2 regions of the Synechococcus sp. MIT S9508 genome follow, and region 1 is predicted to be linked to the other one. Evidence: predicted binding sites of a transcription regulator. Region 1 holds the regulator's gene; the other holds the start of a gene.
The links. Region 1 encodes HrcA, which represses chaperone genes, less so after heat shock. Its sites were predicted from a motif close to TTAGCACTCNNNNNNNNNGAGTGCTAA; they were not measured.
Positions count from the first base shown of each region.

Region 2: groES (co-chaperone GroES) is a predicted target of HrcA. The motif match lies at 1,271-1,297, and genes of this name have one in related genera.

Region 1 is NZ_CP138941.1:825,179-839,528, forward strand. Features, by position in the region: gene SIB42_RS04120 (AI-2E family transporter) at 1-776, shown strand, start outside; gene cysC (adenylyl-sulfate kinase) at 757-1,404, opposite strand; gene SIB42_RS04130 (translation initiation factor) at 1,470-1,796, opposite strand; gene SIB42_RS04135 (class I SAM-dependent methyltransferase) at 1,835-2,794, shown strand; gene trpB (tryptophan synthase subunit beta) at 2,834-4,084, shown strand; gene hrcA (heat-inducible transcriptional repressor HrcA) at 4,101-5,093, opposite strand; gene SIB42_RS04150 (rhodanese-like domain-containing protein) at 5,189-5,539, opposite strand; gene SIB42_RS04155 (DUF3352 domain-containing protein) at 5,617-7,254, shown strand; gene SIB42_RS04160 (SixA phosphatase family protein) at 7,232-7,732, shown strand; gene SIB42_RS04165 (citrate synthase) at 7,760-8,950, shown strand; gene nuoH (NADH-quinone oxidoreductase subunit NuoH) at 8,975-10,129, shown strand; gene ndhI (NAD(P)H-quinone oxidoreductase subunit I) at 10,186-10,842, shown strand; gene SIB42_RS04180 (NADH-quinone oxidoreductase subunit J) at 10,839-11,438, shown strand; gene nuoK (NADH-quinone oxidoreductase subunit NuoK) at 11,459-11,791, shown strand; gene SIB42_RS04190 (NAD(+) kinase) at 11,808-12,749, shown strand; gene SIB42_RS04195 (CYTH domain-containing protein) at 12,760-13,266, shown strand; gene SIB42_RS04200 (helix-turn-helix domain-containing protein) at 13,483-13,761, opposite strand; gene SIB42_RS04205 (methylenetetrahydrofolate reductase) at 13,853-14,350, shown strand, end outside.
Region 2 is NZ_CP138941.1:1,105,328-1,119,677, reverse strand. Features, by position in the region: gene groL (chaperonin GroEL) at 1-833, opposite strand, end outside; gene groES (co-chaperone GroES) at 908-1,219, opposite strand; gene atpD (F0F1 ATP synthase subunit beta) at 1,439-2,902, shown strand; gene atpC (ATP synthase F1 subunit epsilon) at 2,982-3,392, shown strand; gene SIB42_RS05705 (M23 family metallopeptidase) at 3,514-4,212, opposite strand; gene SIB42_RS05700 (30S ribosomal protein PSRP-3) at 4,626-5,147, opposite strand; gene SIB42_RS05695 (haloacid dehalogenase) at 5,261-6,013, shown strand; gene SIB42_RS05690 (aminopeptidase P N-terminal domain-containing protein) at 6,027-7,379, opposite strand; gene SIB42_RS05685 (CNNM domain-containing protein) at 7,433-8,446, shown strand; gene SIB42_RS05680 (GTP-binding protein) at 8,443-9,753, shown strand; gene SIB42_RS05675 (nicotinate-nucleotide adenylyltransferase) at 9,756-10,346, shown strand; gene SIB42_RS05670 (NAD+ synthase) at 10,353-12,086, shown strand; gene ald (alanine dehydrogenase) at 12,116-13,255, shown strand; gene SIB42_RS05660 (YchJ family protein) at 13,260-13,691, opposite strand; gene SIB42_RS05655 (DUF3326 domain-containing protein) at 13,691-14,350, opposite strand, start outside.

The DNA.
Region 1 (14,350 bases):
AGTGGGTGAACCGTCTCCAGGAGTGGGCCTCAATCCGTGGGCTGCCCACGGAGTTTGGCGACCTCAGCAGTGATCTGCTCTCCCGTGCAAGCACTGTGGCCAGTCAGCTCAGCCAGAGCTTGCTCAGCATTCTCGGGGCCACACTCGGCACCACGATCAACACGGTGATCGTGCTGGTGTTGGCGGTGTTCTTCCTGATCGGAGGTGAATCGATCACGAAGGGTCTGGCCCGCTGGCTGCCCGATGCGTGGCGTGGGTTGGTGACCGGCACTCTGGCTCGGACCTTTCGTGGCTACTTCGGCGGGCAAGTGCTGCTGGCGCTGATCCTGGCCTTGGGTCAGATCGTGTTGTTCACCCTTCTCAAGATCCCCTATGGCGTGCTGTTTGCCGTGCTGATCGGATTCACAACCCTGATCCCCTACGCCAGTGCTTTCACGATCGTCGCCGTGAGCGGGTTGCTCGCTTTTCAGGATCCCAGTAAGGGCCTAGAGACTCTGGTGGCCGCAATCGTGGTCGGTCAGATCGTTGATCAGGTCATTCAGCCGCGTTTGATGGGAAGCATCGTGGGGCTGCAGCCGGCCTGGCTGCTGATTGCTCTGCCCCTGGGAGCAAAGGCCGGAGACCTTTACGGCTTTGGAGAGTTGTTGGGTCTGCTGCTGGCAGTCCCTGTCGCCAGCTGCCTCAAGACGTTCGTGGATGCCTGGGCCGAGCGTCAGGGCATCCACGTGGTCGTCAGCAGTGCAGTCGTCAGCGAGGTCAGCGCTGGGCAGGAATGATGTTTCTGGAGATCAGCTCGTTCACCACCTGATCCACGCAGTTCGTCAGGTCTGCCGCTCCGGTGTCGACAGAGAGTTCCGGAGTGTCTGGTGCTTCATAAGGGCTTGAGATTCCCGTGAATTCCTTGATTTCGCCGGCCCGTGCCTTCGCATACAGGCCTTTGGTGTCGCGCTTCTCGCACACATTCAGATCAGCGGCACAGAAGATCTCGATGAAATCTCCGTCGCTCACCAAGTCGCGCGCTTTGTCGCGGTCAGCACGGAACGGCGAGACGAATGCCGTCAAAACAATGGCGCCAGAATCCAAAAACAGTTTGGAGACCTCTCCGATGCGGCGGATGTTCTCCTCACGGTCGGCGTCGGAAAATCCCAAGTCCTTGCAGAGGCCATGGCGAATGTTGTCGCCGTCCAGCACATAGGTGCTCAGTCCTCGCTCGAACAGGGCCTGATTGACCGCGTTGGCAAGCGTGCTTTTGCCCGCACCGCTCAGGCCTGTGAACCAGAGAATGGCGCTTCGGTGTCCCCGTTGTTCAGCGCGGGCTGCTCGATCAACCGATGCCTGATGCCAGGCGATATTGGTGGAAGCACCCTGGTTGGTCAGCTGGCCGTGGCTGGACGAAGCGGTCATTGGGATCCGGCGGTCTGGGGCAGCCATTGTCCCTCAGCTTGCATCTCTTTGAGCCTCGTTCAGCTTCAGCCCCCAGCGCGCTTGGGACGGTATCCCTCTTTGTTGAGCAGTTCCAGTGCGAGCTCCACCTGATCGCCCTGAAGTTCGATCAGGCCGTCTTTTGCGGTGCCACCGCTGCCGATGCGTGTCTTGAGTTTCTTCAGCAGTGCTTTGAGTCCTTCTTGGTTGAGCTCCAGACCGCGGATCACCGTCACAGTCTTGCCGCCTTTCCCCCCACGGGTCGGCTGCACCCGAACGATTTGCTGGGCTTTTGCAGTGGGTTGCTTCTCGGGGCTGCTCGGCCGCTGCAGACTGTCTGTGTTGCTGAATTCCTGCCACCCGCCTTTCGGCATTGCTTCTGCGCATCCGACACCATCCTGCCGTTTTCGTGATGACCGACTCAGCGTCCACGCCTAGATGGGCTGACTCAAGCCAAGGCCTTGGTCGCTGGATCGAACACTTGATCGGTATTGATCTGCTGAGGCGTCCCCTGTTTTTCCAGGCACGTCAGATGATTATCCGAACGGCGGAACGCAACGGCATTCCCTGGAGAGTCCGTCGCCGTGAACTCGAGAAGGCTGCAGCACCGTTGTTGTCGAGCAGCATCACTCCAGGCCTGGTGCCGCCCGCCTACTACGTGGCGCGTTTTCACGCCTATGAACAGGGCAATCTCTGCTGGCAGGCTGCTGCCGAAGCGGAGCAAGCCACCGATGCGATGGCCCTGCGCATCTGGCCGGACGAGGCGCTGGCACCATCTGTGGCCCAAGCCCGTCTGCGGGATGAGATCCACCGCGCTTTGGCGCCGCTCCTGAACGGATCCATTGATCAGGTGCTCGATCTTGGCTGTTCAGTGGGAGTGAGCACGTTGTATCTCGCAAGCTGGTTGTCTGAGCGGGCAGAGCAGCGCCAAGAGCCCGCACCTCGGATTCAGGGCCTGGATCTTTCCCCCGACATGCTCGCAGTGGCTCGTGTGCGTGATCGGGAGGGACTCGTGGATGGCTGGTTGCATGCAGCGGCGGAGGACACGGGTCTGGCGGATGCGTCCTTTGACCTGATCAGTCTTCAGTTCGTTTGCCATGAGCTGCCTCAGGATGCGACCCACGCCGTGCTGGGGGAGGCTGCTCGGTTGTTGCGGCCAGGAGGTGCTCTGGTGATGGTGGATCAGGATCCCGCCTCCTCCGTGCTTCAGCGCCTTCCAGCGGCAGTCGCCACATTGCTCAAAAGCACCGAGCCCTATATCGAGCAGTACTTCGGCCTCGATATGGCTGCGGCCCTGCGGACGGCAGGGTTCCGGAATCTTCAAATCAGTGCCTGTGATCCACGGCATCGCGTGATTGCCTGCTTACGCTGAGCCAACGCTTCAAAGGCCGCGCGCGCGGTCAGCTGCACCTTGACCAGCACCCTGCCACCCAAGCCCACCGCTCAGGATCTGGCCCTCAGCTCCAGGCCTGCCTCCTCCGGTCGTTTCGGCCGTTTCGGTGGTCAGTACGTGCCTGAAACGCTGATGCCTGCCCTGGCTGAGCTGGAGACGGCCGCGGCTGAGGCCTGGAAAGATCCGTCTTTCACCTCAGAGCTCAACCGCCTGCTGCGCAACTACGTGGGCAGGGCCACACCTCTCTATGAAGCTGAGCGGCTCACAGCCCATTACCGCCGCAGTGATGGCGGACCCAGGATCTGGTTGAAGCGTGAGGACCTCAACCACACCGGCGCCCACAAAATCAACAATGCGCTCGGGCAGGCGTTGCTGGCCCTGCGAATGGGCAAAAACCGGATCATTGCCGAAACAGGAGCTGGTCAGCACGGGGTCGCGACGGCCACGGTCTGCGCTCGCTTCGGGTTGAAGTGTGTGGTGTACATGGGTGCTGAAGACATGCGCCGTCAGGCTCTGAATGTGTTCCGCATGCGTCTTCTTGGTGCCAGCGTTCAGCCTGTGACCGCCGGCACCGCCACGCTCAAGGACGCCACCAGCGAGGCCATCCGTGACTGGGTTACGAATGTGGAGACCACGCATTACATCCTCGGGTCAGTGGCAGGCCCCCATCCCTATCCGATGTTGGTTCGCGACTTTCATGCAGTGATCGGAGAGGAGGCCAGGGACCAATGTCAGCAAGCGTTCGGTCGTTTGCCAGACGTGCTGATGGCTTGCGTTGGTGGGGGTTCCAACGCCATGGGTCTTTTTCATCCCTTTGTGGAGTGCAGCGATGTGCGTCTGATCGGAGTTGAGGCCGCCGGTGATGGCGTCGCCACAGGCCGTCATGCCGCCACGATGACTGAAGGCAGGGTCGGTGTGCTTCACGGTGCAATGAGCCTGTTGTTGCAGGATCAGGACGGGCAGGTGCAGGAAGCTCATTCGATCAGTGCCGGCCTGGATTACCCGGGAGTTGGGCCTGAACACAGCTACCTGCGTGAGATCGGCCGGGCCGAATACGGCGCCGTCACCGACGCTGAAGCGCTCCAGGCGCTTCAACTGGTGAGCCGCTTGGAGGGCATCATTCCTGCCCTCGAGACAGCGCATGCATTCGCCTGGCTTGAGACCCTCTGTCCAACCCTGCCGGATGGCACTGAAGTGGTGTTGAACTGCTCTGGTCGTGGTGACAAGGATGTGAACACGGTCGCCGAGCAGCTTGGCGACGCACTCTGAAGATTCAGAGCATGTCTCAGCTCAGTAAGCGCTCCAGGGTGACAGCAACGGAGTTGACGGCCGCACGAGCGGTCGCGTAGGCCATCCGCATGGGGCCGATCAGGGCAACCTGGCCCACGCCTCCGTCACCGCTGCGATAGCTGGCCTGAACGACTGAGCAGCGGCTCAATGCTGTCTCAGGATGCTCACGTCCGATCCAAACGCGCCCGTCGGACCAGGCAGGTGCGGGAACAAACGCTGCCGGGTCACTGTCCATCAGGTCGAGAAGAGGCCTCACCCTGGCGCTGTCACTGAATTCGGGTTCAGCCACGAGCCGCGACACCCCATGCACTAACGGTGCCTGCTCGATCGGGCGTTGGAAGAGATTGCCGTTCTCCAGCGCGTCCTGAAGTGCCCTTCCGCAGGATTGTAGCTGCTGTGGCAGACAGCTCCAGTCCAGCTGTCCGGCCTGCACCAGTTGGTCTGAGGTCCAGCGTTCTAAGGCTTCCACCTGACCGGCACTGCCGTGGGGCAGCCGCAGATTGAGGTGATGGGCCTGGCTGGAATCGCCCACGAGCATCACCAGCAGGCGGTCCTCACTGCGCACCAGGCGAATGGTTCTGAGATTGCTTTGGGATCGTTGCGGCGGGCTGATCAGGCTCATCAGACCTGTGAAATCCGTCAGCCGGCGTGCCAGCTGCAGCAGCAGGTCATCCAGTGCCGCCCAGCGCAGGCTCAGCTGGGTCAATTCCCGCTCCAGGTGATGTGCACCCGCACCGGGTTCGGGCAGAAGGCAGTCCACATAGTGGCGGTAGCCCTGGGGGCTGGGCACGCGCCCCGCTGACGTGTGTGGCTGGGTCAGGAGTCCACGCTGTTCCAGAGCTCCCATGGCCGAACGCACCGTGGCCGAACTCGCTTTGATTCCGAATCTCTGCACTAAAGCGCGACTGCCCACTGGTTCGATGGTGTCGACATAGTGGTGGACCGTGGCCTGAAGAACCTCCTGCTGTCGTCGGGGCAGCGGCTTCACGGAGATCACCTTGCGGATCGTGATCTTACGAAGAATCAGTCAGGGAGATTGGTTCCTGTCATGAATGCATGCCGTTCGGCTGACTGGCGCGCTGATCAGTAGCGCGGCACTGCGGGATCCACCACAACGCTCCAGGCGTCAATGCCACCCTCGAGGTTCCAGACGTCCAGGGATGGTCGATTCTCGAGCAGCCAGCAACCGAAATTCCAGCTGCGCACACCGGCATGGCACAGCACCACGATCGAACCACCGTTTGGCAGCACGTCATCAATGCTCCCCATCCAGTTTTCAGCATCACTGAGGGGCAGATGCTTCACCGGGTGCGGAAATGGAGCGATCACCAGTTCCTGCTGCTCCCGCACATCCACAACGGTCAGATTGGTGTTGTCGTTGAGCCAGTCGTTCAGTTCGCTGGCCTTGAGGGGTTTTGGGGTGGGTCCATTCATCGCTTCAGTCTGGCTTTGGGCTGGCACAGCACCATGGATAGATAGAAGATGAGCACCATGTGCTTCACCGCCTGTTCATGAAAGGGCGCTCGTTCCTGTTGGCTCTGGTCGCTGTGGCGATGGTGCTGCTCACCCTGGCGCTGGGTGTTTGGTGGGCGATGGCTCGTCAGAGCCCGCTGCGGATTATGGACCGGCCCCTTGAGCTGCCCCGCGCAGCACGGTTTATGCCAAGTGATGCAGCCCTGACGCTGCACTGGCTGGTCGACTCGCGTCAGGTGCCTGCTTACGCCCAGGCCGTTGCGCCCGTTCGCCAGCGCCAACTGGTGAATGACAGCACCCGTCAGCTCAGAGATGGTGCCTTTGCTCTAGCCGGCCTTGACTTCAGCACTGAGCTGGCCGGCTGGATTGGGCCCGAAGTCAGCTTTGCAGTGCTTGACGCTCCTGCACAGCAGTCCGGGGAACAACCCAAGCAGGGTTGGGTCCTGGCACTGTCCAGCCGCGATGAAGATGGGGCCAAGCGCTTTCTGCAGCGTTTCTGGCAGACCCGAAGCCTGGCAGGCACCGATCTTCAGATCTCCCGCTACCGCGGTATGGGACTGATCAGCGGTCGCGGTGCCCTGCTGGGAAGGGATCCCCAACCGATCGCCACGGCCTTGATCGACGACGATCTGCTGTTGCTGGCTTCAGGGCGAGGCGTGCTTGAACAGGCGCTGGATGTCTCTCAACTGGACAGTCAGCATCAGCTCGGAGACCCTGTTCTGGCCGCTGATCTGCAGAGCTTCGGTCGTGGTGCTGCCGTTCTGATTGCCACCCCTGGTGCGATGGACCGCTGGCTTGGGGTCCCCTCAGCGATCACTGCCCGTGAAGACCTGCAGGGGCTGGTGGCATCGCTGACACCGCAGGGCGCTGATCTGGCGCTTGATGCCGTGGTCCACTTCCGTGAGCCTCTGATTCCCCGGATGTCTCAGCTGGCGGACAGCGATGTGTTCCTTAGAGATGCCGGTGGTGATGCGGAGACAGTCGCTCTGCTTACGAATCCTGCGGCTCTTCTGGCTGCCGATGCCAATGAGCCCCTGGCTCAGTGGATCGCTCCCCTTCTGCGGCAGTCGATCGAATCCCTGTCGACCGGGGCCGCGGCTGCCGTCGCCGGCCTCGATGAGGGGCCCATGCTTTGGCAGCAAGGGCCGCAGGGCTGGGTGTTAGGCACCCGGCCGAATCGTCCCGATCCCGAAGTGGTGGATCAGCGACTTCAGGGGCTTGGGTTGACAGGCTCCACTCTCGACAGCGAAGGTCAACCTGTTCAGGTCTGGACCCGTCTGGCTCGTCAACGACGTCGAGGAGAGGAGTCGCTGCAAGCTGAACTTGCTGTCGCTCTGGAGCGGCATATCGGTGTGAACTGGTGGGCAGAGACCCTCGATGGTTTGCGCCGTCGCGGTGAGAGTGGTGACCTGATGCAGCGACAGCAGCAGCTGCAGCAGCTGCAGTCCGCGAGTCAGTCAGTGCTGTCTCAGCAACTGGCACTCGCTGCGGCGCCAAGCCGCTTGCACCTTGGTCAGTGGCGACCCTGGGAGCTGGTGCAGGGGGTGGCAGGTCGATCACTGTTGCCAGCTGTGAAAGGTTTGGCTGTCTCTGCTGGGGCTGACCCAAACGCCACCTCCGTTCAGGATGAACGTGTGAGCAGCTTGCGTCTCCGTGCGCGACTCCAGCTCGGTTGATCTTCTTCTCCTGCGCCATGGCATTGCCGCAGAACGGTTCTGCGGCCGTGATCATCCCGATCGCCCCCTAACCGATCGCGGCATGCGGCGAACTCTGGAGGTTGTCCGACAACTGCGGATGCTGGATGTTCAGGCGGACACACTGATCAGCAGTCCTTACCGGCGATGCATGCAGACCGCTGAGTTGGCGGTCCAGGCTGGGTTAGCGAAGTCGATCTGTCTGGATTCAGCCCTGGAGCCAGGCGGTGACCCGTGGCCGTTGGTCTCCCGCGTTTCCGGCTGTTTCCTGTTGGTTGGCCATGAGCCAGATCTGAGCACTCTTGCGGCGACGCTGATCGGAGCACCCGCCAGCAGCCTGCGCTTGCGTAAGGCGGGATACTGCCATCTCAGTTGGCACGCTGACCTGAGCGATCCTCGGGGTCAGGCTGAACTGCAGGCATTACTCAGGCCTCGTCTTTTGCTCCCGCGCTCCGTTTAAGTTGCCCTTGCGCTGAAGCGGAGGTTGGTGAGTCAGAAAAATGGTGCCGAGATCCGTCATGAGCGAACGGGTCTGGTGTTCCGCCCCGGACTTGAGGGGGTGCCTGCCACCCAGTCGTCCATCTGTGACATTGATGGTCATGCAGGCTGCCTGTCCTATCGCGGCTACCCCGTCGACGATCTGGCCACCCACTGCAGCTTTCTGGAGACCACCTACTTGCTGATCTGGGGTCAATTGCCCACTCCTCAGCAGTTACGAGACTTTGAGGACGAGGTGCAGATGCACCGACGCGTTAGTTTCCGCGTCAGGGACATGATGAAGTGCTTCCCCTCCGATGGGCATCCGATGGATGCCCTGCAGTCCAGCGCAGCGTCTTTGGGTCTGTTTTATTCCCGTCGTGCCATCGACGACCCTCAGTACATCTATGACGCGGTGGTTCGGCTGATCGCCAAGATCCCGACCATGGTCGCCGCCTTTCAGCTGATCCGTAAAGGCCAAGATCCCATTCAGCCCAGAGACGATCTGGCGTATTCCGCCAATTTTCTCTACATGCTCATGGAGCGTGAGCCAGATCCTATGGCCTCAAGGATCTTTGATCAGTGCCTGATCCTGCATGCGGAGCACAGTCTCAATGCGAGCACTTTCAGTGCCCGCGTCACCGCCAGCACACTCACCGATCCTTATGCGGTCGTCGCCTCAGCCGTCGGCACGCTGGCTGGCCCCCTTCATGGCGGGGCCAATGAAGATGTCCTGGCGATGCTCGAAGAGATCGGCACACCAGATCAGGCCGCAGGCTATCTCGATGAGGCCATGGCCAGCAAGCGCAAGATCATGGGATTCGGTCACCGTGAATACCGCGTCAAAGATCCTCGTGCGGTGATTCTTCAGGCTCTTGCTGAAGAGATGTTCGAACGCTTTGGTCACGATGAGATGTACGACGTGGCCAGAGCTCTGGAGACAGCGGCGGAAACTCGTCTCGGCCCAAAAGGGATTTATCCCAATGTGGATTTCTATTCCGGACTTGTTTATCGCAAGCTGGGTATTCCCAGAGATCTGTTTACGCCGGTCTTTGCCATCGCAAGAGTGGCCGGATGGCTGGCTCACTGGCGTGAACAGCTTGGTGCCAATCGGATCTTTCGGCCATCTCAGATCTACACCGGCAGTGATCTGCGCCAATGGACGCCACTGGAGGCCCGAGTTCCAACCATCACCACTTAAGTTACATTCATCACACCTTTGCTCATGGTGACTTTCCTCGCCACCAGCGCACCGGCTCTGGTCAGTCCAGGCCTGGATCTGGAACGAAGTTTCAGTCAAGCTCTCGAGGGCTTTGGACTGTCTGAGCAAGCAGCTCGTTTGATCTGGCTGCCACTACCCATGCTGTTGGTGCTTGTCGCAGCAGTGGTAGGGGTTCTCGTCACCGTTTGGCTCGAACGCAAGATCTCAGCAGCGGTTCAGCAGCGCATTGGACCTGAATATGCCGGGGCACTCGGTGTTCTTCAGCCCCTTGCGGATGGTCTCAAATTGCTGGTGAAGGAAGACATCATTCCCGCCAGGGCCGACAGTCTGTTGTTCACGCTCGGCCCTGTTCTGGTCGTTGTTCCAGTGATTCTGTCCTGGTTGATCGTTCCCTTCGGTCAGAACCTTTTGATCAGCAATGTCGGTGTAGGCATTTTTCTGTGGATCTCTCTCAGCAGCGTTCAGCCGATCGGCCTGCTGATGAGCGGATACGCCTCGAATAATAAATATTCCCTGCTTGGAGGTCTCAGGGCAGCTGCACAGTCGATCAGCTACGAGATTCCCCTCGCTCTCGCTGTGCTTGCAGTGGTGATGATGAGCAATTCCCTCAGCACCGTCGACATCGTCGATCAGCAAACTGGAGCGGGAATCCTCAGTTGGAATATCTGGCGCCAACCTGTCGGCTTTCTGATTTTCTGGATCTGCGCCCTGGCGGAATGTGAACGCCTTCCGTTCGACCTCCCCGAAGCGGAAGAGGAGCTGGTTGCCGGCTATCAGACCGAATACGCCGGCATGAAGTTCGCGCTCTTCTACCTCGGCAGCTACATCAATCTGGTGCTCTCAGCTCTGCTTGTTTCGGTCCTCTATCTCGGTGGCTGGGGCTTCCCTTTGCCGGTGGAATGGCTGGCCGGCTGGCTGGGGCAATCGGTCGATGCTCCTCTCGTCCAGGTGATAACAGGCACAACAGGCATTGTGATGACCGTGCTGAAGGCCTATCTGCTCGTTTTCATTGCCATTCTGCTGCGCTGGTCGACGCCGCGGGTTCGCATTGACCAGTTGCTTGATCTTGGTTGGAAGTTCCTGCTGCCACTGGCTTTGGTCAATTTGCTCGTGACCGCAGCGCTGAAACTTGCATTCCCGGTCGCCTTCGGGGGTTAGGTTTAATTACCTAGGCTCTTGACTCAGCGGTCACTCCGTCTCCCTTCCCTCAGGCCATGTTCGGTTTTCTCAAACAGGTTGGTGACTACACCAGAGATGCCGTCGACGCGGCGCGCAATCTCACCCAGGGTCTGGCCGTCACCTTCGACCACATGAAGCGCCGTCCCGTCACGGTGCAGTACCCCTACGAGAAGCTGATCCCCTCGGAGAGGTATCGCGGGCGCATCCATTACGAGTTTGATAAGTGCATTGCATGTGAGGTGTGCGTGCGCGTCTGCCCGATCAATCTGCCCGTGGTGGATTGGGTGATGAATAAGGCCACCAAAAAGAAAGAACTGAGGAATTACTCGATTGATTTCGGGGTGTGCATTTTTTGTGGAAATTGCGTGGAGTACTGCCCCACCAATTGCCTTTCGATGACGGAGGAGTACGAGCTGGCGGCATTTGACCGTCACAGCCTCAACTACGACAACGTCGCACTGGGGCGTCTCCCTACCAGCGTGACCACCGACCCATCAGTTCTGCCTCTGCGGGAATTTGCTTACCTTCCGGCCGGCGAAATCGATCCCCATGTTGTGGATCCCGATCGCCCACGGGCTGGGAAGCGACCTGATCAGCTGCTGGCTGCCATGAAGTCAGCCGCAGCTGTTTCAACACTGGATGCGGGAGAATCGACCACGGTGTCCACGGATCGCAAGGAGAGTGCTGAATGACGATCGCAGCGTCAACGCAACTGATCTGCTTTCTGGTGCTCAGCTCTGTGGTTGTGCTGGGAGCTCTCGGGGTGGTGTTGCTCAGCAACATCGTTTATTCGGCCTTTCTGCTTGGGGGCGTGTTTCTGGCAGTGGCTGGTTTGTATCTGTTGCTCAATGCCAGTTTCGTTGCTGCAGCCCAGGTGCTGGTCTACGTCGGTGCTGTGAACGTGCTGATCTTGTTTGCGATCATGCTCGTCAACAAAAAAGAAGACCTTGCTCCAATTCCAGGGTTGACCTTGCGTCGCCTGCTTTCTGGTGGCGTCTGTGCCGGCCTCTTCGCCTTGTTAACAAGGGTCGTCCTAACAACTCCGTGGGCGGAAGGGCCAGAGCCGATTGGCGAAGACGCCACGGTTCGAATCGGTGAGCACCTCTTCACGGACTATCTGCTTCCCTTCGAGCTGGCCTCGGTTCTTCTGCTGATGGCCATGATTGGAGCCATTGTGCTGGCTCGACGCGATGTTCAGGCCGTCGATCCAGGCACTGGTGAAATTGCGGATCAAGGCCTGATTGAAAAGGCCCGGACTCCCCTGCTGGTTGATCAACCACCTTCCTGACCTTTCCCTGCCTTCTTGTCATGCTCTCCGAGCTGCTGTCCGGTTCCGTTCCTCTCGAGGCCTATCTGCTTGTCGCCGCAGTGCTGTTTTGCACGGGCGTCTGGGGGCTGATCAACAGTCGTAATGCTGTGAGGGTGCTGATGAGCATCGAGCTGATGCTCAATGGTGTGAACATCAATCTGATGGCGTTCTCCTCCTATGTGGATGGCCAGCTGATCCGTGGTCAGATTTTCTCAGTGTTCGTGATCACCGTGGCTGCTGCTGAAGCGGCGGTTGGCCTGGCCATTCTTTTGTCGCTTTATCGCAATCGCGTCACAGTGGACATGGAACGCTTCAACCTTCTGCGCTGGTAGGGCCGGCGCCCTCATCATGCGTCTGCATCGGGTCTGGTTGATCTATAGGGCTGAAAGCCCTCTGGCTCTGAAAGAGGCCAAGGCCTGTGCCAAGACGCTCGAGTCTCTTGGCGTAACTGTGTCTGTGGCGATGAGCGGTCTCAGCGCGGATCCCTTCCCAGGCCTGCTCGCGTCTGAACCGGAACTCCCTGACCTGGCGGTGGTGCTTGGAGGCGATGGCACGGTTCTTGGTGCTGCAAGGCATCTGGCTGTTTATGACGTGCCGATTCTCTGTTTCAACGTCGGCGGTCATCTGGGCTTCCTCACCCATGAACCAGGGCTGATTCGGCGTGATGGTCTGTGGCGACGCCTGCAGGACGACCATTTCGCGATGGAACGTCGCATGATGCTGCAGGCTGTCGTGAATCGAGCCGATGACCTCAACTGTTCTGTGTCTGGAGAAGGGGGGCAGGCCGAGGATGACATTGAGCGTCATTGGGCTCTGAATGATCTGTATCTGCGTCCCTGTCAGGAGGATCTTGCGCCCACCTGCACCCTTGAACTGGAGATTGACGGAGAAGTGGTTGACCAGGTCCGCGGAGATGGTTTGATCCTGGCGACTCCAACCGGTTCAACCGGTTACGCCATGGCAGCCGGAGGACCCATCCTTCACCCAGGAATTGACGCCATCATCGTGAGCCCCATCTGTCCGATGAGTCTGTCCAGTCGTCCGGTGGTGCTTCCACCTAGGTCGAGATTGGTGATCTGGCCGCTTGGAGACGGATATCGGCCAGTGAAGCTCTGGAAGGACGGCGCCAGTGGGCCGGTGCTGTGCCCTGGTGAATGCTGCGTGATTCAAAGGGCTCCCCATCACGCGCTGATGGTTCAGCTGGAGCAGTCGCCCTCTTACTACCGCACCCTTTCACGCAAGTTGCACTGGGCCGGGAGCCTGGTGGACACGATGCCCTCGCCCAACTGACAGCTCAGCGATGCCCCTTGAGATCGAACGCCGTTTCCTTGTGACCGGGTCTGGCTGGCGTGCCCATGCAGGAGAGCCACAGCACCTCAGACAGGGCTATCTGGTTTCGAGTGAGGACGGTTTCACCGTCCGGGTGCGGCTTCGGGCGGATGGAAAAGCTTGGCTCACGCTCAAGGCGCCCGCGGAGGGAATCGCGTGTCATGAATTCGAATACGAACTGCCGTCTGCTGATTCCGAAGCCCTCTGGACGCTTGCGCCCCATCGGTTAATCAAGACCCGGTTTTCCTTGTCGCTTCCCGGTGGCGAGTGGGTGGTGGATTGCTTTGAAGGAGACAATGCACCGCTGGTGCTGGCGGAGGTAGAGCTCAGTGACGCCTCAGATCTCGTTGACCAACCCGAGTGGTGTGGTCGGGAGGTCACCGGCGAAGGGCTCTGGAGCAATGCAGCACTGGCTTATCAGCCGATTTCAAGCTGGCCTCTGGAGATGAGACAGCGTCAAGGTCTGGAGTCGACTTAAGACAATCACTCCACGACCCTTGAAAGAGTCTTTGGTTTTCCTTTAGGTTTGGATTGGGAATCATGAAGTGACTCGTGCACGGCCTCTACGACCACGATGGAATTCTGCGATTCATCGGACTGGATCGGGAGGCCTGTGTCGCGTATGCAGAGCTGTTCGACCTTTCTCTGGCCAGTTGCTCCCTAATGGATCTGCCTGTGCCTCTGCCGCTGGCAGTCAGGACGCGTCAACGGATGATTCCGGGAGTAGGCAACAGTTGAAGCCATCGCGGCAGATTTTCCCGTGATCCATGGCCCAATTCAGCAGGGCAACTCTGTTCTTGGAGCCAGTCTTGGTGAAGACGTTGCTGACGTGATTGTCTACCGTCCGTTTGCTGATGGTGAGCCGCTCTGCAATCTCCTGGTTGGTCAATCCCTCTGCGACCAGTTCGATGATTTCGACCTCCCGTGTCGAGAGTGAGATGTTCGAGGACCCATGTCCATCGCCATTCACCATGCTGGACACCGACGATTCTTCCTCCTCCATCCTAGGCATTCTTTCCTGACTGGCGATCTTCCATAGTGGCCATCAGAAGCATTTGAAGGGTTTGGGTTCAGCGCTGCAGCGCAGTCTTGAGGCTGGTGCCGTCACCGTCACGGCTGAGGTGATGCCACCCCGTGGGGGAGATCCCAGTCATACCTTGGCCATGGCCAATCTCCTGCGCGACTGGGTTCAGGCCATCAATGTCACTGACGGCAGCCGCGCTGTGATGCGCATGAGCAGTCTTGCGGTGTGCCGCTTGCTGTTGGACGCCGGGCTTGAGCCTGTGCTGCAAATGGCAGGGCGTGATCGCAATCGCATTGGGATTCAGGCGGATCTGCTCGGTGCCCATGCGCTCGGTATCCGTAATTTGCTGTGTCTCACTGGGGATTCAGTGAAGGCTGGTGATCAACCTTCCGTTCGCCCGGTGCATGAACTGGAGTCGGTGCGGCTGCTCCAGCAAGTCAGCGCTTTCAACCGGGGTGAGGACCCTGTGAAGGAGAGCCTGCCTGATGGCCCCACAGCCTTATTTGCAGGAGCTGCCGCTGATCCGCACTGTGCCAGC
Region 2 (14,350 bases), 280 kb from region 1:
GGAGCCTTCACCGCAGCCACGTTCAGGACACCGCGCAGACGGTTCACCACCAAAGTGGCAAGAGCTTCCTTCTCGATGTCCTCAGCGATGATCAGCAGAGGCTTGCCAGTGCGAGCAATCTGCTCGAGCACGGGCACGAGATCCTGCACGAGGCCGATCTTTTTGTCGGTGAGCAGAATGTAGGGCTCGTCCAGGACGGCTTCCATTCGCTCAGTGTCGGTGGCGAAATAGGGAGAGATGTACCCCTTGTCAAAGCGCATTCCCTCGGTGACCTCGAGCTCGGTGGTCATCGACTTGCCCTCTTCCAGGGAAATCACGCCTTCCTTGCCAACTTTGTCCATGGCGTCGGCGATCATCCGACCCACTTCCTCGTCGTTACCAGCGGAAATGGTGCCCACCTGGGCGATGGCATTGCTATCGGCAATCGGCTTGGCGTTTTCTTTGATCTTGTCGACCAGAAAATCCGACGCTTTGTCGATGCCCTTTTTCAGGGTTATGGCATTGGCACCCGCAGCAACATTGCGCAGGCCAGCCTTGACCATGGCATGGGCAAGAACGGTCGCAGTGGTGGTGCCGTCACCAGCTGCGTCATTGGTCTTGGATGCAGCCTGACGAATCAGAGCAACACCAGTGTTCTCGATGTGGTCTTCGAGTTCGATCTCTTTGGCGATGGTGACGCCGTCATTGATGATCTGGGGAGCACCGAACTTCTTTTCAAGAACAACGTTGCGACCTTTGGGGCCGAGAGTCACAGCAACGGACTCGGCCAGGATGTCAATGCCCTTTTCAAGAGCGCGGCGAGCGTTCTCGTTGTAAATGATGCGCTTGGCCATGGGGGCGGAAATGGATGGAAAGGAATAGTTGGTGACTACCGACCTGTCTCAGACGCGTGGCAGTCAGGAGGCAGTCAGTTGACGATGGCGAGAATGTCCTTCTCGGACAGGAGCACGAACTCATCGCTTCCGAGCTTGATGTCGGTGCCTGCGTACTTGCTGTAGAGGACCTTGTCGCCGACGCCTACTTCAGGAGACTGGCGGGAACCGTCGTCGTTGCGCTTACCAGGGCCAACTTGAACAACTTCGCCCACCTGAGGCTTTTCCTTCGCGGTGTCGGGGAGCAGGATGCCACCGGAAGTTTTCTCCTCGGATTCTGAAACCTTGACGAAAACGCGATCGCCGAGGGGCTTAACAGTGGAGACGCTGAGAGAAACAGCTGCCATGGGTTCTTGCAGGAGCAGGGACAGTGCGCCGAAGCGCCGATGCGACTCGAGCTGGCACTCAAGGTCGACGAGTGCCAACCTATGTCCGGGTTCTGCACTTCGGCCACGGGACAAGCGTGCGGGTGACCGAACCACGCCCCCCTCTCTCGCGACGGTGGTATCGTTGCCCCGCTCAGGAAGGGTTAGCTCTAGACGCTTCCCTCTCACACCCCCTTACTTATGGCCGCTGCTGCTCCCGCCTCCGCCGGTACCAAGGGCGTTGTCCGCCAGGTGATTGGCCCGGTTCTGGACGTGGAATTTCCCGCCGGCAAGCTGCCCAAAATTCTCAACGCTCTCCGCATCGAAGGCACCAATACCGCCGGGCAGGCGGTTGCCCTGACCGCTGAAGTTCAACAGCTGCTGGGCGATCACCGTGTTCGCGCAGTTTCCATGAGTGCCACCGACGGACTTGTCCGTGGCATGGAGGCCCTCGATACCGGTGCACCGATTTCAGTGCCCGTCGGCGAAGGAACCCTTGGCCGCATCTTCAATGTTCTCGGCGAGCCTGTCGATGAACAGGGGCCGGTTAAATCCAACACGACAGCTCCGATCCACCGCTCAGCTCCCAAACTGACGGAACTGGAAACGAAGCCCAAGGTCTTTGAGACCGGCATCAAGGTGATTGACCTCCTGGCTCCCTATCGCCAGGGCGGAAAAGTGGGTCTTTTCGGTGGTGCCGGTGTCGGCAAAACCGTGCTGATCCAGGAACTGATTAACAACATTGCCAAGGAACACGGTGGTGTTTCCGTGTTCGGCGGTGTGGGTGAGCGCACCCGTGAGGGCAACGACCTTTACGAGGAATTCAAGGATTCAGGTGTGATCAACGCCGATGACCTCTCCAAGTCAAAGGTGGCGCTCTGCTACGGGCAGATGAACGAGCCTCCCGGTGCTCGCATGCGTGTGGGCCTCTCAGCCCTGACGATGGCCGAGCATTTCCGTGACGTGAACAAGCAGGACGTGCTGCTGTTCATTGACAACATCTTCCGTTTTGTTCAGGCCGGTTCAGAGGTGTCCGCACTGCTCGGACGCATGCCTTCCGCTGTTGGATACCAGCCAACGCTCGGCACCGACGTGGGCGAACTTCAGGAGCGAATCACCTCCACTCTGGAAGGATCCATCACCTCGATCCAGGCGGTTTACGTCCCTGCGGATGACCTGACTGACCCAGCTCCCGCGACCACCTTCGCTCACCTAGACGCCACCACGGTGCTGAACCGTGGCCTCGCGTCCAAGGGCATCTATCCCGCTGTGGACCCGCTCGACTCCACCAGCACCATGCTTCAGCCCGCTGTTGTGGGCGACGAGCATTACCGCACAGCTCGCAGCGTGCAGTCCACGCTTCAGCGCTACAAGGAGCTCCAGGACATCATCGCGATTCTCGGTCTCGACGAACTCTCCGAGGACGATCGCCGCACCGTTGACCGTGCTCGCAAGATCGAGAAATTCCTCTCCCAGCCATTCTTTGTGGCTGAGATCTTCACCGGCATGTCCGGCAAGTACGTGAAGCTCGAGGAAACCATCAGTGGTTTCAACCAGATTCTTGCTGGTGAACTGGATCACCTTCCTGAACAGGCTTTCTACCTCGTTGGCAACATCGACGAAGTCAAGGCCAAGGCTGCAAAGATGGCCGAAGAAGCCAAGTGATGGCATCTGGGGCATGAGATTCATGCCCCAGATGCCTTTCATTTTGAGCCCAAGCTTTTAACCCAAACACTCCATATCCATGTCCCTCACCCTCCGCGTGCTGGCACCAGACCAGAGCGTGTTCGATGGCTCTGCTGATGAGGTCATTCTCCCCAGCACCACTGGGCAGCTGGGCATTCTTCCCGGCCACGTTTCACTCCTGGCAGCGCTTGATGTGGGCGTTTTGCGTGTCCGTCAGGACGGCGGTTGGAAATCCATCGCCTTGATGGGTGGGTTTGCGGAAGTGGAAGCGGATGATGTCACTGTGTTGGTGAACTCCGCTGAACTGGGAAGCTCGATTGATGGCGGTTCTGCTGAAAGCGAACTGCAGGCTGCACGTAGCGCAGTCAGCAAATTGGAAGGCCAGCCAACCTCGCCTGAAAAAGTAAAGGCCCAACAGAGCCTGAACCGCGCAAGAGCCCGCGCCCAGGCAGCAATCAATCAGAGTTGATGATCTATGCCTTGCCGTGAGGGATCACTCTCAAGGCAGAGGATGATTTACGAGATCAAATGTTTGATCTTGCAAATCAATGCTGTTCAACTTTGAGATTCACCAGCAACCAGCAAAAGGCTTACAACTTCTGATTAATCAGGATTCCTTCCAGGAAGGATGCTGGATTAAGCGCGATATTTTCAGGCGATCTGATCTCAAAATGAAGATGGGGCCCTGTACTGCGGCCTGTGTTTCCCATCTTTGCAATCAAATCACCCCGACTAACAGTCTCACCGACTCGAACAAGAGCTTCATTGCAATGCGCATAACGCGTCCTGTAGCCATCGGGGTGCTTAATTTCAACCATCAGCCCATAAGCACCGAGATAATCCACGAAAACAACCTCTCCACGCCGTGAAGCAAAAATGGATGTTCCAACGTGATTAGCGATATCGATACCTGAATGATGCCGCGACCAGCGCGGCCCGAAGCCCGAAGTGAAAACACCTGAAGCGGGCAGAGAATAGGCCTTCAGCGACAACTCATTCAGGTAGTCGGCGAAGGATGCAAACGAACAGACTTGAGCAACAGAATCGGGCGCCGCTTCAAAGCTTTCAGCAGCCCAAGCAGATTCAGACAGCGGGGCAGAAGCGGCCTCGACTGCGGCAGACTCATGCAAACAATGCTCCTCAAACAAAGCGGCCATGGATCGCTTGTTCAGCAGTGGCGAAAGAGCCTGAAAAACATTTTTCCCACTCTTGACATGAAGGGCTGACTTTTCAATTTCCTGAATTTTGAATTGAGCGAGTCCATTCAAAATATCCACACTGGATGTCACCGCGAACGTTGCAGAGGACAACCCAAGCGCGAGCAAAGGAGAGAAAGAAATCAACCCATTAAAAATATTCCGTGAGAGTGTAACAGACTATTGCGGAGACCTGACGGCCAAATTCGACGTAATTGGTGATCAATATCACCATCAAAGAATCAAGCAATCATTCTGATGAGTGGCAGCATCAAAACCCACTCATCGAAGACCCACCCTGAAGCAACACACTATTCCAGGCTAGAGGCAACAAGAGCAAAGCATCGTTGTACACAATCAATTCAAATCGGCGCCGAGCAGGCGTTCCAAATCATCCAGTCATTGAGGCAAAAACTGTATAAAAATTGCCCTAAAACGATTTCTCGACATAAAAAAGCAGGCAATTGATTGCCTGCTGAAATCAACACAATGCTGATTGAGCTGAATCAAGCGGTACCACAGAAGGTCACATCGGGGAACTTAAGCTTGGCATCGTCCAGACTCTTGCCCTTGCCCTCTTCCTGCCAGTAATTGATCACTTCAGTGGCTTTGTTCAACACCTCAACACGTTCGTTATCCGTGATCCAAGACTTGCCTTCGAGCTCACTTTTGAGAGTCTCCCAGGCGTCTTCACGAGGCCAGAAGAAATAAGCCGTCAAAGGACTGGGCCCGCCACCAACAATTTGATCAACGGCAAGCGCCACGTTGTCGGGCAACCAGAGAATCTTCAGCAGGAAGCGTCCCTCATCAGCCTTCGGGGTGTATCCCGATGGCACACCATCAGCATCGATCGTGGCTGATGCCAATGCAGCACTGCCGCCACGCATCACTGGACGACCTTCCTTTGGCTCCTGCTGCTGATCGGCCTCTGCGCTCTTAGGAGTCTCCGTGCTCTTAGGAGCCTGATCAGCTGCTGCTGCCTCGGTAGCGACCTCTTGGTCGACGGCAGCGCCTTCGGAAACCGTCATGGTGTCAGCGCTCAAGAATCAAGGACAAAGAACTAACCTACCAGCCGCCAAAACCCATCCCCCTGGACCGGCACGCATCCACCAGCCAGCTTCTGCTGTTCGATATCGACGGAGTGATCCGTGATGTATCTGGCAGTTATCGCAGAGCCCTCCAGGCAACCGTTGAGCATTACAGCGGTTGGCTGCCCGCTCCGGCCTGCATCGATGCTCTCAAGGGCGAGGGACGCTGGAACAACGATTGGGATGCAAGCCTCGAGCTGCTGCGCAGGCACGGCACATCACTGCCAGCCAGACATGACCTGATCGATGTCTTTAGCAATTTCTATTTTGGCGGCGATCCCGATGGCGATCCAGGCGCATGGACGGGGTACATCAGCGATGAACCCTTACGAGTGCAACGCGACTTCTTTACCGCGCTGGATCAGAACGGCTGGGGTTGGGGATTCGTGAGTGGCGCGGAACCTCCTTCGGCACGCTTCGTGCTGCAGCAGCGTCTGCAACTGGTCAATCCCCCCCTGATCGCCATGGGCGATGCCCCTGACAAACCTGACCCCACAGGTCTTGTGCAACTCAGCGACAGACTTTTACCCCATCGCAGTGGAGGCGTTGTCGCCTACCTGGGTGACACGGTTGCTGATGTTCAGACTGTTCTCAACGCCAGAACCCAACGACCGGATCGGCAGTGGATCAGTCTCGCAGTGTCACCACCACATCTTCTGCCCGGAAGTCAGGAACGAAGCGCTTATGAGCAGCAGCTGATGTCCGCCGGTGCGGATCTGATCCTGCCCAGTACTGAAGCAGCGATCCAATGGTCGAAGGGCAGCAAAGGAGCTGACAACCAGGGGCACTCAGCGTCCATTCGCTGACGCAGTCCGACCCTTAGCGCTCCATGTCTGCAACAGCCTTGAGAGCTCCGGCAGTGAGTACTTCATGACCACAGGAGACGTCCTCAAGGTCCCTGACCGCGACATCGTCCTCAATGCGGATACCGATCCCCTTCCAGCGCTCGTCAATCACAGGCTGTCCTTCGGGAACCGCAAGACGGTCACTGATGTAGAGACCAGGCTCCACCGTTAGGACGATGCCTGGTTCCAGCTGCACATGATGCTCGCCGAGCCGATAGGCACCGACGTCGTGAACATCCAGCCCAAGCCAGTGGCCAGTTCGATGCATGTACAGATGCCGGTAGCTTCCCTGCTCGATCAAGCCATCCACCTCTCCCACCAACAGTCCCAGATCCACAAGACCCTGCACCAGAACATGCACAGCCGCGTCATGCACGTCCTCGGCGGTGTGACCGGGTTTGACCCTGGCAATCGCTGCTTCCTGTGCCTCAAGCACCAGGGAATAAAGCTCCCGCTGCTCTCCACTGAAACGGCCGCTGACCGGAAATGTCCTTGTGATGTCGCCGTTGTAGTAGTCGCGGAGGGAGCAGCCGGCGTCAATGAGCAGGAGATCCCCGTCCTGTAGGACTGCACTGTTGTCGATGTAGTGCAGCACGCAGGCGTTGTCACCGCCGGCAACGATCGAGCCGTAGGCGGCTCCACGGGCTCCCAGCTCGAGGAAATGCTGTTCGATCAGAGCCTGAATCTTCCGCTCGGTCATTCCGGGACGCACGGCAGCCCTGGCCAGCTCATGGGCGGAGGCGGAGATCCTGCACGCCTCACGGAGCCGTTCCAGCTCAGCGGGTTGCTTGCGCAAGCGCATCCGATGCAGCAGCGGGCAGGGCGCCACCAGAGCCTGCGCGGCACTGCCGGTGCGTGAAACCCGATCGAGCTGCGCACTCCACGAACGCAACACCAGAGGTTCGATCGATGGATGACTACCAACACGAAAGGCGATGCCTTCCGCACCATCGAGGTACTGAGGAAGCAGGGCATCGAGCTCCACGCGCGGATGGGAGAGATCAGCTCCGAAGCGCTCCACCGCACCCTCACAACCCCAGCGCCGACCGGTCCAGACCTCAGCAGCCGGCTCGCGGGGATTCACGAAGAGCACAAACCGCTCACCCTCAGGGCGATGTGGCAGGAACAAGGCCACGCAATCGGGCTCATCAAACCCTGTCAGATACCAGAAATCGCTGTTCTGGCGGAACGGCCACTCCGTATCCGCATGGTGTGTGACCAGCGTCGCGCCAGGGATCACCGCGGCGACCCCGCCCAGTTCAGCCAGGAACCGCTCACGCCGATCCGCGAACAGCTGAGCATCAACAACAGGGGCGAGATCAGCCACGACAGAGACAGGGCACCGGAGAAACGTCAGGATGGCAGTCAAAGCGCCCGAGCATGACCTCCGACCTGCTGATCCTTCTCTTGTTGGTAGTGGTGGTGCTGACCGGATCCGCCCTCTGCTCCGGAGTGGAAGCAGCGCTGCTCACCGTGAATCCGGTGCGCGTGCATGAACTTGCGGCCCGGCCGAAACCGGTAGCCGGAGCACGCAGGCTGGCCCAGCTGAGGCTGCGTCTGGGTCGGACTCTGTCGGTGCTGGCAATCACCAACAACGGCTTCAACATCTTCGGAAGCCTGATGCTCGGTGGCTACGCCTCCTGGGTGTTCACGGAAAAGATGGAGGCGGGCAATGGAGCTCTGGCTCTGTTCTCGGTCAGCCTCACGGTTCTGGTGATCCTGCTTGGGGAGATCCTGCCCAAAGCGATCGGAAGCCGCCTGGCATTGCCGGTCTCCCTGGCAAGCGCTCCGGTTCTGCATTGGCTGGGCGTGATCATGCGACCTCTGGTGCTACTGCTGGAGCGACTGCTTCCGGCGATTACCGAAGAGAGTGAGATCAGCACGGATGAGGAAGAGATCCGGCTGCTGGCAAAACTCGGATCTCAGAAAGGGCAGATCGAGGCCGATGAAGCCGCAATGATCTCCAAGGTCTTCCTGCTCAACGACCTCACTGCGCGTGATCTGATGACACCGCGAGTGGCAGCTCCAACACTGGATGGCGCCTGCAACATCGAGAAGTTGCGTGTTGAACTGCTTGAAAACGAAGCGCAGTGGTGGGTGGTCCTGGGCGACGCGGTTGACAAGGTTCTCGGCGTCGCCAACCGTGACCGTTTGCTGAGCGCCTTGGTGCGCAACAAGGGACATCTCACGCCAGCCGATCTCAGTGAGCCGGCTGAGTTCGTTCCCGAAATGATCCGAGCCGACCGCCTGCTGACCGGCTTCCATCGCGACAACAGCGGTGTACGTGTCGTGGTGGATGAATTCGGTGGCTTCGTTGGCGTGATTGGCCCGGAGGCCGTACTGGCCGTTCTGGCCGGCTGGTGGAGAAAGACCTCAGGCGAGGTAGCGCCATGAGGGCCATGGAGGATCGCTGCAGAGATCTGCTGCAGGGTTGGAGAGACAAGCTTGAACTGAATCGGCGCGAACAGGGTCTTCTGGCCGGCGCGCTCCAGCTTCTGGATCGCCAGCTTGAACGCCTGGATCAAAGCAGGCTTCGGATCTCGGTCTTCGGCCGAGTGGGCGTCGGCAAGTCCAGCTTGGTGAATGCCCTGGTCGGTCAGCAGCTGATGGCCACGGATGTGGCCCACGGCTGCACGCGTCAGCAACAGGCCGTGGCTTGGCCAAGAACTGTTCCAGGCCTGCTGAAAGTCGAACTGGTCGACACCCCTGGCATCGACGAAGTGGATGGTCCGGCTCGGGCCCGACTGGCGGCCAGGGTAGCGCTGCATGCCGATCTGGTGCTTCTCGTACTGGACGGCGACATCACACGTGTGGAACTTGAGGCCCTGGATACGCTCCAGACCATGGGCAAGCCGGTGTTGACGGTGCTGAACCGCAGCGATTGCTGGCCAGAGGATCAACTGCCGGATCTGCTGCGCAGCATCCACAGCCGACTTCCAGCAGGACTGCCGACTCCACTGGCGGTGTCCGCCGCACCGCGCCGGGCTGTTCAACTGAGCGATGGCCGCATCCGCAGCCGTGAGCAACCGGCCGACGTGGACGCACTGGCGAGCGGTCTCAGCCGTCTGCTGGAACAACACGGTCAGAGCCTGCTGTTGCTCAACAGCCTGAAGCAGGCCACACGCATTCAGCAACAGTTGGAGACAGGCAGATTGCAGCGACGCCGGAGGGAAGCCCAGGGACTGATCGGGCGCTACGCCGCGCTCAAGGCCACCGGCGTTGCTGCCAACCCGCTGCTGCTTTTGGATCTGGCTGGGGGATTCGCCTGTGATGCGGCCCTTGTCCGCCAGCTTTGCTCTCTGTATGGCCTTCCTCTTGGCGGACCAGCGGCCCGCAAATTGATCCGCCAACTGAGTGGACAGAACGCTCTGCTGGGGGGAGCACAGCTGGGGCTCCAGGTCGTCTTGGGCGCGTTGCGCCAGCTGTTGCTGCTGGCCGCACCCTTCAGTGCTGGCCTGACACTGGCCCCTGCCGCACCCGTGGCACTGGCCCAGGCGGCACTGGCCGTGCACACGACACGACGCACCGGTCGGATGACGGCACGCTGGCTACTGGAGGAACGGGGCCGAGGGCGCCGACTTCAGCCAGGGCCAGCCACTCTGATGCGGCGGCTTGCACAGTCGGATCAAGGCATCGTCGAGCTGATGCAGGAGTGGCCCCAGCAGCAGACACGTCCACCGCTGCCCTCGCTGTTGCCCTGACCATGGCGACAACGGCCAGAGCTGAGATTGCACTGCTCGGAACCAGTGCCGACCCTCCGACCGTGGGCCATCAGGCGCTGCTGGAAGGACTGTTAACCCAGTTTGACCGAGTCGCCACATGGGCCAGTGACAACCCGATGAAACGCCATGACGCCGATCTTGGTCAGCGTTATGACCTGCTGAAAACCCTAGTTGAGTCGATCGCCAGCCCCCGGCTTCAACTAGCCCAGGAGCTGAGCAGCCCCTTTGCCGTCACAACACTGAAACGAGCCAGCGAACGTTGGCCTGACCACCGCCTCTGTTTTGTCGTGGGAAGCGATCTCGCTCAACAGATCCCAGCATGGAAAGAGTCTCAGCGCATGTTGCAGCAATGCAATCTCGGCATCGTGCCCCGTGAGGGATGGCCCCTGGAACCGTGCACTTTGGAGACCCTTCGCCAGATGGGTGCCTCTGCGCGAGTGGTGCCTCTGGTCATTCCCGCGGCTGCCAGTTCACAGGTGAAACAAAAGCAGAAACGACATCAGGTGCCGGAATGCCTCTGGCCGCTGCTGCTGAAGCACAATCTTTATGGATTCAATGCCACCAAACCTTGAGTGCCGATGCGCGTTGCCCTGGCCCAGATCAATCCTGTTGTGGGCGACCTGCTGGGCAATGCCACCCGCATTCTGCAAGGCCTCGACAGCCTGATCGAGACCACGGGCCGCCAACCGGACCTGCTGGTCACGCCCGAGCTCTCGCTCTGGGGGTATCCACCAAGGGATCTTCTCTTCAGCCCCACGCACCTGCAACGGCAACGGGAGGCCCTCGACACGCTCCGCAGTGGCCTGGCCGCCCGTCAGTCGGACATCGCGCTTCTGGTGGGAGTCGCTGATCCAGCAGACGATGCCTTACATCCTGCGCTGTACAACGCCATCACCCTCGTGCAAGTCGGCGGTGATCAGGTGGTGGCCCGCAAGCAACTTCTGCCCAGTTACGACGTCTTCGACGAAACGCGTTATTTCAGGCCAAGCCGTGGAGCTGGACAGATCACACTCCATAACGGAGACCGCAACTGGCGACTGGGGATCACCATCTGCGAAGACCTGTGGGTCGACCAAGAACTACATGGCCGTCGCCTCGTGGGACCAGACCCTGTGGCCGATCTGATCCCCGCGCGGATCGATGCACTCATCAACTGCTCAGCCTCACCCTTTGGCCGCCGAAAGGCTGCCCTGCGGCGTCAGTTGGCCGCACGTGCGGCGCAGCGCCTTGGCTGCCCAGTGGTTTACGTCAATCAGGTGGGAGGTAATGACGAACTGGTGTTCGACGGAGCCAGCTTCGTGATGGGCAGCAACTGCGAGACGCCGCTTTTGCAGCTTCCGGACTGCCGAGAAGCGATACAGATCTGGAATGCCGCAGACAGGGCACCATCTGCAGCCAATCAATCAACCGTGACGCAGCGAATCCAGGCTGAACAGCAGGAGATGGAAGCGCTGTTCCGCACTCTGGTGACTGGAGTGAAGGACTATGCCGGCAAATGTGGCTTCCAGAACGTCCTGCTCGGCCTGAGTGGAGGCATCGACTCAGCGCTGGTGGCGGTGATCGCTGCCGCGGCCCTCGGGTCCGATCAGGTGCAAACTCTGCTGATGCCATCTCCGTGGAGTTCAGAAGCTTCACTCGCAGATGCCCTCAACCTTGCGGATCGACTGGGAATCACCCACACCATCGTTCCGATCGAAACCCTGATGGATGGTTTCCAGACGACATTGACCCCAGCCCTGGAGAGCGTTCCCTCAGGGGTGACAGCCGAAAATCTGCAGTCGCGCATCCGCGGCACTCTGCTGATGGCCATGGCCAATCAGCAGGGACAGCTACTGCTCACCACCGGGAACAAATCGGAGCTCGCAGTGGGCTACTGCACCCTCTATGGCGATATGAACGGCGGCCTGGCCGTGATCGGTGATCTGTACAAATCAACCGTGTTTGCGTTGTGCCAATGGATCGACAGCAGCGAGGCAAGCCTCTGCCGCAAGGACCTATCCCTGCCGGCCGAGGGAGCGCTGATCGGCAGCGCAATCCTCGAGAAACCTCCCAGTGCCGAACTGCGCCCAGACCAGAAAGACAGTGACTCACTCCCCGACTACGACCGTCTTGACCCCTTGCTGATCGACATGATCGAACACCGCCTTAGCGGACAGCAGCTGATAACTGCTGGCCACGATCCTGAAGAGGTGCAACGGATCGAGAGCCTGTTCAGAAGGGCTGAATTCAAGCGCAGACAGGCAGCACCGTTGCTGAAGGTGAGTGCCCAGGCCTTCGGCAGTGGCTGGCGGCTGCCGATCGCCGCCGTCTGAGCTACATTGAAGAGACGACTCCGTCCTCCATGGCCCATTCCGTTCTGACGGCCCCGATGGCCAGTATCGGGGTACCCACTGAGATCAAGGCCGATGAACAGCGTGTGGCGCTCACCCCGGATGCGGTCCGCGAACTGGTAACCCACGGCCTTGAGGTGCGGATTCAGAACGGAGCCGGGGCCGGGGCAGGCATTAGTGACGACGCTTTTGCAGCGGCAGGAGCCAGGCTTGTGAACCGGGAGGAAGCCTGGGCGGCTCACTTGGTGGTGAAAGTGAAGGAGCCGCAGCCGGAGGAGTTCAGTCTTCTGCGGGACGACATGGTGCTGTTCACATACCTGCATCTGGCGGCTTACAGCCAGGTGGGAGAGGCCCTTCTGGATGCCGGCACCACAGGTGTGGCCTACGAAACGGTGCAGTTGGAGAACGGAAGCCTTCCGCTACTGGCCCCGATGAGCGAAATCGCAGGACGACTCGCTGCGCAGGTGGGAGCAAGGCTTCTGGAACGGCCCAATGGCGGCCGCGGCGTCTTGATGGGTGGTTGCACCGGCGTGCGCCCGGCCCGCGTTGTGGTGCTGGGAGCCGGCACAGTGGGTTGGAATGCGGCACGACTCGCTGCAGCGATGGATGCCGAGGTGCTGCTTCTGGATCGCTCCCCCGAGCGGTTACGCAGCCTTGAGGCCGACCGCCGTGGGCGGCTGATCAGCATGGTCAGCAGTCGTGGACTACTGGAGCGTTTGGTACCAACCGCGGATCTGCTGATCGGTGCAGTGCTGACCCCTGGCGGCCGGGCACCAACTCTGGTGGATGAGGAGATGGTCAAGCAGATGACGCCAGGATCAGCAATCGTCGACGTCGCTGTTGACCAGGGAGGGTGTGTGGCCACGAGCCGTGAAACCACGCACACGGATCCAACGGTGTTCATCCACGGCGTGCAGCACTATGCCGTTGGCAACATGCCCGGGGCCGTGCCCTTCACCTCCACCGAAGCTCTGGTCAGCGTGACCCTGCCTTACATCCTCGGCATCGCAGGCCGAGGCCTCGAGGAGGCCGTCACCGAGCGTCCAGAACTGCTCTCGGGTCTGAACACTGTCAAGGGAGCGGTCTGCCATCCAGGAGTCGCCAAAGCGCTGGGGGTTCCACCGCGCCACCCGATGGCCTGCCTGCGCTGATCGTTCAGTCCAGGGAGCGGATGTAGAGCCACTCCCCCGTCGCTGCACCATTTCGTCTGCGGAACAGCGAGTGTTCCTTCAACACGTGGCGTTGCCCACCGGCGCTGAAAACGGCCTCGAAACGCACGGTTCCCTCAAGATCATCCGAACAACCAGCCTCAGAGGCAAGCACCTTGAGGCCATGCCATCGAGTCTGGCGGCAACTGGCCCGCAGTTCTCGCTTTCGCTCAGCAGCTGCACTGGCGGCATCAGGGTGGGTGGCGATCAGATAATCCACCTCCGAGAGCGCGTAAGCGGAATAGCGGGATCGCATCAATTGTTCGGCGGTCTCCGCCTTCAGCCTGCCTCGATGAAGCGGTCCACAGCACTGAAGCAGTGGATCTCCGCTTCCGCATGGACAGGGACGCTCTCCGGAATTTGCAAAGCCCAGTGCCATCAATTCAGCTCCTGCATGGCAGGCAGAGGTCGAACGAGAGACGCCGTGGCGATGCCCTCGCGCAGGGCGGTCACCAGGCCCGCGGCTTCTGGGTAGGAACTGGCTTTCAGGATCTGATTCCCACAACCCAGAGCCTCTGCACTGACCGACAGCACGCCTGGATTGTTCACCGCGATCACAGGAACGCCACGTTCCAGGCTGGCAAGCACAGCCTCCCCTCCAAGCGCACCATCCGGCACCACAACGACACCCAGCTGGTCGGCGACGAGATCATCTCCAGCCATCGAACAGCCTGAGGACAGATCCAGCAGATCAGGCGCCCTGCTCAGACCCACCAACACACAGGCAAGAAAGGTGTAGCCGAGTTCCTCCCCTGCAGCACGGGGATCAAGGTCAACGTCGAGGGGCAGGGCCTCCAACGCTGGCGCGTGAGCGCAGGGAATCTGCAGATGCCGAACCAGCAGATGACTGATCACCGCTTCAGCGCCGGCGAAAGCATCGACACCCGTGCCGTGGCGATAGGCCGCCAAAGTCTCAGTGTCCAGATCGTCGGGGAATCGAGCCACCACTGCAATGGCGGTGGAACCTGCCGCCTTAAGGCGCTCTGCCGCTCTCAGGAGCGTATCGGGTCGATCCAAAGTCCCCCAGCTTGTGCCGCT